Linked DNA regions of Streptomyces hawaiiensis. The protein of the gene in region 1 binds, or shares a complex with, the protein of each later gene. Links are inferred from orthologs where the notes say so. Each region holds a gene or a part of one and is shown in the gene's direction. Other genes may lie near its edges.

Region 1 (5,821 bases):
CATCTCCGTGTGCCCGGACACAGCGGGAATGCGCGCCCCTTAGGATCCGTTGGGTGGGGTGAGAGTTCCGAGCAGCTCCCACCCCGGTCGAACGACGCAGTCCAGAGACGAGGAATCAAGCCGTGAGCGACGTCCGTAACGTGATCATCATCGGCTCCGGGCCCGCCGGCTACACGGCGGCGCTCTATACCGCGCGAGCGTCGCTGAAGCCACTGGTGTTCGAGGGCGCCGTCACTGCGGGCGGTGCGCTCATGAACACCACCGACGTCGAGAACTTCCCGGGTTTCCGGGACGGCATTATGGGCCCGGACCTCATGGACAACATGCGCGCCCAGGCAGAGCGTTTCGGGGCAGAGCTCGTCCCGGACGACATCGTGGCCGTCGACCTGAGTGGTGAGATCAAGACCGTCACAGACACGGCCGGCACCGTCCACCGGGCCAAGGCCGTCATCGTCACCACAGGCTCGCAGCACCGCAAGCTCGGTCTGCCGAACGAGGACGCTCTCTCCGGCCGTGGCGTGTCCTGGTGCGCCACCTGTGACGGGTTCTTCTTCAAGGACCAGGACATCGCCGTGATCGGTGGTGGCGACACCGCGATGGAGGAGGCCACTTTCCTCTCGCGGTTCGCCAAGTCCGTGATCGTCGTCCACCGCCGTGACACCCTGCGTGCCTCCAAGGCCATGCAGGAGCGCGCGTTCGCCGACCCGAAGATCTCGTTCGTGTGGGACAGCGAGGTCGCCGAGATTCAGGGCGACCCGAAGCTCTCCGGCCTGAAGCTGCGCAACCTCAAGACCGGCGAGCTGTCGGACCTGCCGGTGACCGGACTGTTCATCGCCATCGGCCACGACCCGCGCACCGAGCTCTTCAAGGGCCAGCTCGACCTGGACGAGGAGGGCTACCTGAAGGTGGAGGCGCCGTCGACGCGCACGAACCTCACCGGTGTCTTCGCCGCCGGTGACGTCGTGGATCACACCTACCGTCAGGCGATCACCGCGGCCGGGACCGGCTGCTCCGCAGCTCTCGACGCCGAGCGCTACCTCGCCGCCCTGGCGGACGAGGAGCAGTCCGAGCCCGAGAAGACCGCTGTCTGACCCCCTCCCTACCCTCCCCCCGCGCACCAACCAGTTAAGGAGCCCGCCGTGGCCGGCACCCTGAAGAATGTGACCGACGATTCGTTCGAGCAGGACGTCCTCAAGAGCGACAAGCCTGTTCTGGTGGACTTCTGGGCCGCCTGGTGCGGTCCGTGCCGCCAGATCGCGCCGTCCCTCGAGGCGATCGCCTCCGAGTACGGCGACAAGATCGAGATCGTCAAGCTGAACATCGACGAGAACCCGGGTACGGCCGCCAAGTACGGCGTCATGTCCATCCCGACCCTGAACGTCTACCAGGGTGGCGAGGTCGCCAAGACCATCGTGGGCGCGAAGCCGAAGGCCGCGATCGTTCGCGACCTCGAGGAGTTCATCGCCGAGTGAATCGGCTGCACCGTCGGTGCGTGTTTCACGTGAAACACGAATGGGCCAACCCCCTGAGGGGTTGGCCCATTCGCTTGACTGCTCTACAGAGGTCGCAGAGCCGGCTCCTTCTGGACAGCTCCCAGAAGCCGGTCCAGCGCCATCTCGACGTCTTCCTTCCAGGAGAGCGTCGACCTCAGTTCCAGCCTCAGCCGGGGCTGGGTGGGGTGCTGGCGGACCGTCTTGAAGCCGACCGCCAGAAGATGGTCGGCGGGCAGCACACAGGCGGGTTCCTTCCAGCGCGCGTCTCCGAAGGCCTCGATCGCCTTGAACCCGCGCCGCAGCAGATCCTTGGCGACCGTCTGAACCATCACGCGGCCCAGTCCCTGCCCCTGGTAGCCCGGCACGATGAACGCGGTGATCAGCTGCACGGCGTCAGGCGAGACCGGGCTCGTGGGAAACGCCGTGGAGCGGGGGACATACGCGGGTGGGGCGTAGAGCACGAAACCCACCGGCACGTCGTCTACGTACACGACTCGCCCGCAAGATCCCCAGTCCAGCAGAACCGCTGAGATCCAGGCTTCCTTCTCCGGAGCCGAAGTGCCCGCCTTTACCGCGGCCTCACCGCTGACTGGGTCGAGTTCCCAGAAGACACACGAGCGACAACGCTTGGGTAGGTCCTGGAGGTTGTCCAGGGTGAGCGGTACGAGCCGGCGGCCCATGAAGGCTGATCCTCGCTTCCTTCGCCCGCCGCCGCGTCGCGGGCGGCTGTCAGAGCGCTCCGTTCCTTGAGGAGACTGCCGATGAAGCCACCGACCGCTCCCAGCCCCAAACCGGCGCTCACCAGTCCGATGCGGCTCATGGTTCGCATGGCCCCTGCCTCCCTCTCAGAGGTGCTGCCGAGTGGTTGCTGCGCCGTACCCGAACGCATCGTATCCACGATGCGATTCCATCGATACCGCCAGAAAGGAAAGAGCGGGCCACGTTCCGGTACACACCGGACACGGCCCGCTCTGTCTCCTGCACAGCAGAGGCTCCTTGCCGGAGGCTCAGGACTCGTTCTCCTCGGAGTCGCCCTCCAGGAGACTCTTCTGAAGAACCGGCCCCTCGCCCGGAGCGAATGAACCGAGGATCCGCTCAAGATCCTCCATCGAGGCGAACTCGACGGTGATCTTGCCCTTCTTCTGTCCCAGGTCGACCTTCACGCGCGTCTCGAAGCGGTCGGAGAGCCGCGTGGCGAGGTCGGACAGCGCGGGAGAGACCCGGGCACCGGCACGCGGACCCTTGGGCTTCTGAGCCTTCTGGGGACGCGACCCCATCAGGGTCACGATCTCCTCGACGGCTCGCACCGAGAGGCCTTCTGCCACGATGCGGTGGGCCAGCCGGTCCTGCTCCTCCGAATCATCGACGGAGAGCAGTGCCCGTGCGTGGCCGGCGGAAAGCACCCCGGCGGCGACCCGGCGCTGCACGGCCGGCGAGAGCTTCAACAGACGCAGAGTGTTGGATACCTGCGGGCGGGATCGGCCGATGCGGTCCGCCAGCTGGTCATGCGTGCAGTTGAAGTCCCTCAGCAACTGGTCGTAGGCGGCTGCCTCTTCCAGCGGGTTCAGCTGGGCGCGGTGCAGGTTCTCCAGCAGAGCGTCCAGGAGGAGCTTCTCGTCCTCGGTGGCCCGCACGATCGCCGGGATCGCCTCCAGCCCTGCCTCACGGCAGGCCCGCCAGCGGCGCTCACCCATGATGAGTTCGTAGCGGGCGGGACCCACTTGCCGTACGACGACCGGCTGGAGGAGTCCCACTTCCTTGATGGAGGTGATGAGCTCGGACAGCGCGTCCTCGTCGAATACCTCACGCGGCTGGCGAGGGTTCGGTGTGATGGAGTCGAGGGGAATCTCGGCGAAGTGCGCACCGACGGGCGCCGCAGGCATGGCGGGAGCAGTCGGCTGTGCCGGTTCCTCTGTTTCACGTGAAACAGTCGGCAGAGTCGCTAGCTTCGCCGCGGCCACCCCACGATCGTTCGGCAGCGCAGGTACTGCCGCGGGGGATGCGGAAGCGGCGTTCCCTGCCGCAGCCTGAGCCACCGACTTCTCCGTCGGCGCGGCAGGGATCAGTGCGCCGAGACCACGGCCCAGCCCCCTTCGTCGCTCGCTCACTGGATGCCCTCCACCATGCTCGGGTCGTTCTGCTGTACGCCGATATGGGCGTGCGTCGCGTCATAGCTGATGCCGACGCCCTTCAGCGCGATCTCTCGTGCCGCCTCAAGGTAGGAGAGGGCACCACTCGATCCAGGATCGTAAGTCAGTACCGTCTGCCCATAACTCGGCGCCTCCGAGATACGGACAGAGCGGGGGATGCTCGTCCGCAGCACCTCGTCACCGAAGTGGGTGCGCACCTCTTCCGCGACCTGGGACGCGAGGCGCGTCCGGCCGTCGTACATGGTGAGCAGGATGGTCGACACATGCAGGGCAGGGTTAAGGTGCCCCCGTACCAGGTCGACGTTGCGCAGCAGCTGTCCGAGACCTTCCAGCGCGTAGTACTCGCACTGGATGGGGATCAGAACTTCCTGGCCCGCCACGAGCGCATTGACGGTCAGGAGCCCCAAGGAGGGCGGGCAGTCGATGAGGATGTAGTCCAAGGGCTGCTCATACGCCTGGATCGCGCGCTGCAGCCTGCTCTCGCGTGCCACCAGGGACACCAGCTCGATCTCCGCACCGGCGAGATCGATCGTGGCGGGGGCGCAGAAGAGACCCTCGACGTCGGGGACCGGCTGGACGACCTCGGAGAGCGGCCTGCTGTCCACCAACACGTCGTAGATGGACGGGACTTCGGCGTGATGGTCGATGCCCAGCGCGGTGGACGCATTGCCCTGTGGGTCGAGGTCGACCACCAGGACGCGGCCACCGTGCAGCGCCAGCGATGCGGCAAGGTTGACGGTCGTCGTCGTCTTGCCCACACCGCCCTTCTGGTTGGCGACCACCATGATTCGGGTCTGCTCGGGCCGTGGCAGGCCCTCGCCGGCACGACCCAGAGCCTCCACCGCCAGTTGGGCAGCACGACCGATGGGAGTGTCGTCCATCGGAGGCGGTGTTTCACGTGAAACATCCGCCCCCATCGACTCGGTACGGGGACCGGGGACCGGATCGGTCATCGGTCCCGCGATGTTGGCGTCGGACCGCAAGGATTCACTCTCCTCGACTTCAGGCTCGCAATGAACAGAGCCTCCCATGTCTTCGGGGTCGTGAACCAGTGAGGCCTGGCGTTCTGTGGAGAAATCCACCTCTGTGGATACCTCAGGTCCCTCATCGAGTGAACCAAGAGGCTTTCGGTCGCGGGGTTCGGCCGCAGCGCGGCCACGACTGATGATGCCGTGCAGCAGTGAGCGACGTTTCACGTGAAACACGATGCACAGCAGCCGAGGCCAGACTGTCGCGACACTCCGGCATGCATAGGTTTGGCAGCTTGTGTGGAGTACGTCTCGTCGTCAAACGGGTCAGCGCCGTCAGGGCGGATCAGCCCCATCAGGGCGGGTCAGTGCCGTCAGGACGGATCAGCATCGACCGGACGCATCAGGTCAGCGTCGTCGGCGCGTCCGGCTCGTGCGAGCCGCCTTGGCGCGCTTCGCGGCGAAGCGCACACCTCCGGGACTCTCCCCGACCTCGACCCGTACGACGGTGGACATCGGGTCCACCACGCCCTCACCCACATGCAGGATGGATGTCTCCACCGCGCCCAGCTTGCTGAGTGCTGCCGAGGCGCTCTTCAGTTCCTCCTCGGCGGTGTCCCCCTTGAGCGCGAGCATCTCGCCGTACGGCCGCAGCAGCGGGATGCCCCAGGTGGCGAGCCGGTCGAGCGGCGCGACGGCTCGGGCCGTCACCACGTGGACAGGCTGGATCTTCCCCATGACCTCTTCGGCCCGGCCGCGCACGACGGTCACATGATCGAGGCCGAGCAGCTCCACGACCTCGGAGAGGAAATTGGTGCGCCGCAGCAGCGGCTCCAGGAGCGTGATCTTCAGGTCGGTGCGGACCAGCGCCAGCGGAATGCCGGGGAGTCCGGCGCCCGAGCCGACATCGCACACCGTCACGCTGTCGGGCACGACCTCCGAGAGCACCGCGCAGTTCAGCAGGTGCCGCTCCCAGAGGCGAGGTACCTCGCGTGGGCCGATGAGACCGCGCTTCACGCCCGCCTCAGCGAGCAGCTCGGCATACCGCACCGCATCCGCGAAGCGATCACCGAACACCTCGCGCGCCTGCTCGGGCGCGGGGGGAAGCTCCGCTGCCTCCGTCACGGGGGACCGTCCTTCCGTACGGTGTCAGCGCACCCGGCGCCGACACCAGAACCACCAGAACTATCAGGCTGACAAAGTTCGGCCC
Region 2 (4,677 bases), 4.2 Mb from region 1 along the record:
AGGCCAGCGACACGTAGACGAGCGCGACCAGGACCGGCACCTCGATCAGCGGGCCGACAACTCCAGACAAGGCCTGGCCGGAGGTGACGCCGAAGGTGGCGATGGCGACCGCGATGGCGAGCTCGAAGTTGTTGCCGGCCGCCGTGAAGGCGAGGGTCGCGGTGCGGTCGTAAGCGAGGCCGATGGCCTTGCCCAGCGCGAAAGTGCCGAACCACATCACGGCGAAGTAGACCAGCAGCGGCAGCGCGATCCGGACCACGTCCAGCGGCTGCGAGGTGATTGTCTTCCCCTGCAGGGCGAACAGGATGACGATCGTGAAGAGCAGACCGTACAGTGCCCAGGGGCCGATCTTCGGCAGGAAGCTGGACTCGTAGCGGTCGCGGCCCAGCTTCTTCTCGCCGATGCGGCGGGTGAGGAACCCGGCGAGCAGCGGGAGGCCGAGGAAGATGACGACATTCAGGGCGATCTTCCACATGGAGATGTCGAGGTGCTCGCCGTCGCCGAGGCCGAGCCAGCCGGGCAGCAGGCCCAGGTAGAACCAGCCCAGCAGTCCGAAGGCGACGACCTGGAAGACCGAGTTGAGGGCGACCAGGACGGCCGCTGCCTCGCGGTCGCCGCAGGCCAGGTCGTTCCAGACGATGACCATGGCGATGCAGCGGGCGAGCCCGACGATGATCAATCCGGTGCGGTACTCGGGCAGGTCCGGCAGGAAGATCCACGCCAGGGCGAACATGACGGCGGGGCCGAGGATCCAGTTGATGACCAGCGACGAGACCATGAGCTTCTTGTCGCCGGTGACGGCGTCGAGCCTGTCGTAACGGACCTTCGCCAGGACCGGGTACATCATGATCAGCAGGCCGACAGCGATCGGCAGTGAGATGCCGCCGATCTCCACCTTGGCGAGGGCGTCGTTCAGGCCGGGGATCAGGCGGCCGAGCCCGAGACCGAGGGCCATGGCAAGAAGGATCCACACGGCCAGGAAGCGGTCGAGCGCCGACAGCTTCGCGACGACGGACGATTCCTCGGTGGTCGCGGGTGCTTCGGTGCGGGTCACGGGCAGGCCCTCTTGTTGGCGGCGGCGGCGCGGGCGGACTCGGCCAGGTCGGCGAACTGTCCGGCCAGGGTGGCGATGACGTCGGGCTTGAGCCGGTAGTAGGTGTACCGGCCGCACGGCTCCGTCTCCACCACGCCGGCCTCGCGCAGGACTCTCAGGTGGTTGGAGAGGTTGGTCTGGCGGGCGCCGGTCTCCTCCACCAAGTGCGTGGTGCACAGCGTCTCGCGGGCCAGCAGGGTCACGATCTGGAGCCTGAGCGGGTCGGCCAGAACCCGGATCAGGTCAGTGTCGACTGACGTCATCATGCGCTGATACTGTCACATCAGTGATGGCTGACACCATCAGGCGCTGATGCCATGGCTCGCTGACACCCGCCCGTCTGCCCGCCGTTGAGAAGAGACCCCCCGTGCCCGACAAGCCCTCCGTGCTGTTCGTCTGCGTCCACAACGCCGGCCGCTCCCAGATGGCCGCCGCCTGGCTGACCCACCTGGCCGGGGACCGCGTCGAGGTCCGCTCCGCCGGCTCCAACCCGGGCACCGAGGTCAACCCGGCCGCCGTCACCGCCATGGCCGAGGTCGGCATCGACATCTCCGCCGAGACCCCGAAGATCCTCACCGTCGATGCCGTGAAAGAGTCCGACGTGTGCATCACGATGGGCTGCGGCGACACCTGCCCGGTCTTCCCCGGCAAGCGCTACCTGGACTGGAAGCTGGAGGACCCGGCAGGCCAGGGCGTGGAAGCCGTCCGGCCCATCCGCGACGCGATCAAGACCCTGGTCGAGGGCCTGATCGACGAGATCACCCCGGGGACCACCGCCAGCCGGCCGACCGAGGGCAGGTCGTAACCTGAGCCACTTGCAGCCTTCGGCCGGACGATGGCGCCCGGCAGCATCGGATGCCGTGTGGAAGGGATCCGGTGTGACGTGGACGCTGCCGGAGCCGTTGGCTGAGCACGCCCGTGCCCAATCCCGATCTGCCGCCGGGCTGGGCGGGCGAGCCGAAGTGGGACGGGTTCCGGGCGCTGCTCTCCGTCGGCGCAGGCCGTGTAGTGCCGCGCTCCAGGCGCGGCACCGAGATGCTGCCGGCTGTCCTCGCCTACCCCCGCGGGCACCGACCGCGTCCGATGCCGCCTGAGCATCCTTGGTGCCGATGAGGAGCTCGTCGAAGCGCTCTCCTGACCGGCTCTTGTCGACAGCCACGCGGAGGGTGGGGAGCCCGCGCTTGCAGGGTCACCTTGCCGTCGGCCTCGGCGATGATGCCCTCCTCGGCCGGCACGCGGAAGACGTTGTCCATGACCTCCCGCTTTGCAGCCCCGCCCTCCCTGCGCTTGGGGACCTGCTCGGCCAGGTAGCCCCAGTGCTGTGGTGACAGTGCACCCGGGGAACTGTGGTGGGAAGACGAGGACGCCTGGGGAGCCAGCCGCCCGTGGCCGGCTATGTGCATCGCGCCCCTGCGTCAGTCCAACTCCCGGGCGAGCCAACCCAGTTCGAGACGTCGTTCGAGGCCGAGGATAGGCTGTTTCGGGACCGGCACCGATCCGCCGACCCCGCATCGTGACCGAGAGTGACTATGGCACCCCACAATAATCAGCTGGCCCACGACCTCGACGGCACGGGACCGCTGCTCGTGGCCGTTCACGGCATCACCGAAAACCGGAGCTTCTGGAACCCCGTTCACCTGCAGCAGCACTTCCGCGTGCTGAGCGTCGACCTGCGTGGCCACGGCGACTCGCCTCGGACCCGGCCGTACGGGATCGACGAGTCGGTGGAGGACATCCACCAGCTGATCGAGTCGCTGGGCAAGGACCTGGCCGGGGACCAATGCCCGTTCATCGTCGGTCACTCCCTCGGCGGGGTGATCGCGACTGCCTACGCAGCCCGTTACCCGACCCGCGGCGTGGTCAATGTCGACCAGTCGCTGCGGGTCGGTCCACTGCCTGCGGAGATAGCCGCCGCCGTGCGGGGAGAGGGCTTCGCGGACTTCGTCCGTACGGTGTTCGCCCCACTGTACGGCGAACTGGACCCTGCGCTGGTGGCCGACATCGAGCGCCGCCGCACCCTCGACCAGGAGGTGTTCAACGGGTTTTGGGCCCCGTTGCTTGATTGGGACGCCGACACGCTGGCAGCGTGGTCTCGACGCACCACGAGCCTCCCGCCCGATGTGCCGTACCTGTCCTTGCACGGAACCGATCCCGGTGGTGACTACGCCGACTGGCTCACCGACCGCATCCCCGGTGCCGTGGCCGAGCAGACACCGACCCGCACGCACTATCCGCACCTGGCACAACCCGAATGGTTCACCTCCCGCGTCCATCAGTTCTTCAGCTAGCTTGCTCTGCAACCTCAGAGGGCGAACGTCCGCCACGGACTGGCAACTGCGGAACGGGTAGGCGTCCTTCGGCCGTGATCACGCAGGTCGGAGCGGCGTGCGGGCGGGTGTGGTCATGCGGCGTGGACGAGGTGGTGCATGCGGGCGACGGCCTGGACGGCGTGATGGAGGAGGCCGTCGCTCCGTTGCCGGCAGTCGCGCCGACGGATGCACGGGCCGGCTCCAGCACGAGCAGCGGGCCGAGTTGCCGGATCACTCGGCACACGGTCGCGGGCGAGACGCCAGAAGCTCGGCCTCACGCTGGATCAGGTACGCGCCATCCTCGATGGCGAGCTGGACGCGGGTGAGTCGCGCGGGATGCTGCGGTTGCGCCGGGCCGAGCTGGAGTCGGCCACGGCGGCCGCTGCGGTGGGGTGGCGCAGGTCGAGGCGAGGCTCAGGATGATAGAGAGTGAGGGACAGATGTCGTCCGACGACGTGGTCATCAAACGGATTCCGGCGATGCGTGTGGCAGAGCTGAGATGGCGGCGAAACGGAGGCCGGTCTGGTAGGCGATGGTGAGTTTGACGCATCGTGTGGCCAGGCCGCGCCACTGCTTGAGGCGGTTGATGCAGCGTTTGTTCGACGGTGTTCCGCTGCTTGTATGCCTCGGTGCCGAAGCCGGGCGGGCGTCCGCCTCGGCGGTCCCGCCGCAGGCGGTGCCTGTCCTGCGGTGATGGCGAAGGTGAGCGGCGGCGGTCACCAGAAGATCGCGATCGCCTCCAGCGTCACCTCGCGGGTGTCCTCGCGCCAGCCGGTCATCTTGCCAAGGCAACGGGCCGTGAAAGTGCCGGCCGGGATCGAGCGGCGAGCGTTCCCGGCGGCCACGACGCGCATGTACACCGGAGGCAGCTCGGCGCCGTACTCGGCCCGCAGGACGAATCCCTCCACGACGTCCGGCACGCCCGTGAACACACCCTTGACCGACACGAATTCGCCGATGCGACTCAGCGTCACCGCACGGCCGTCAGTCAGGTTGTCGGCGAGGTTCCGGTTCGGGACGACAGTCAGGGTGGTCAGGTCGGCGTGGACGATGGCGTCGGCCCGGTCGAAGGCCTCCATGACCACGCCGATCACGTTGATCGGTTTGTCCTTGCGCACGAACTTGCGGAACGTCTCCTGGCTGACGTCCCGTTTCAGCCGGAACCGGAACAGCCAGGTCAGCACCCGGCTCCAGAAGCCGACACTCGTGTCGACCTTCGTCCGCAGCTCAACGGCCTCCTCGAGCGCGGACCGGTAGTTGCCGAGTTCGTACAGG

The links. The genes of interacting proteins can lie anywhere in the genome.
Region 2: the proteins of trxA (region 1) and CEB94_RS01045 are in contact, whole or in part, in an NMR structure (PDB 2IPA), measured with the Bacillus subtilis proteins. The link is inferred for Streptomyces hawaiiensis from one-to-one orthologs.

The regions. Positions count from the first base shown.
Region 1 is NZ_CP021978.1:4,394,234-4,400,054, forward strand. Bases 1-2,805 are described here. They hold trxA (thioredoxin), read left to right. Parts: upstream 1-1,139; coding sequence 1,140-1,472; downstream 1,473-2,805. Other genes in these bases: trxB (thioredoxin-disulfide reductase), read left to right, coding at 123-1,091; CEB94_RS20235 (GNAT family N-acetyltransferase), read right to left, coding at 1,556-2,173; CEB94_RS20240 (ParB/RepB/Spo0J family partition protein), read right to left, coding at 2,501-2,805. Also shown: more of CEB94_RS20240, read right to left, coding at 2,806-3,601; CEB94_RS20245 (ParA family protein), read right to left, coding at 3,598-4,674; 16S rRNA (guanine(527)-N(7))-methyltransferase RsmG, read right to left, coding at 5,020-5,736. UniProt on the Bacillus subtilis protein: Participates in various redox reactions through the reversible oxidation of its active center dithiol to a disulfide and catalyzes dithiol-disulfide exchange reactions.
Region 2 is NZ_CP021978.1:213,615-218,291, forward strand. The notes cover bases 197-3,179. They hold CEB94_RS01045 (arsenate reductase ArsC), read left to right. Parts: upstream 197-1,460; coding sequence 1,461-1,898; downstream 1,899-3,179. Other genes in these bases: arsB (ACR3 family arsenite efflux transporter), read right to left, coding at 197-1,054; CEB94_RS01040 (ArsR/SmtB family transcription factor), read right to left, coding at 1,051-1,359; CEB94_RS01050 (alpha/beta fold hydrolase), read left to right, coding at 2,623-3,179. In the rest of the region: more of arsB, read right to left, coding at 1-196; more of CEB94_RS01050, read left to right, coding at 3,180-3,381; CEB94_RS01060 (hypothetical protein), read right to left, coding at 4,119-4,677. UniProt on the Bacillus subtilis protein: Catalyzes the reduction of arsenate [As(V)] to arsenite [As(III)]. In vitro, can dephosphorylate para-nitrophenyl phosphate (pNPP).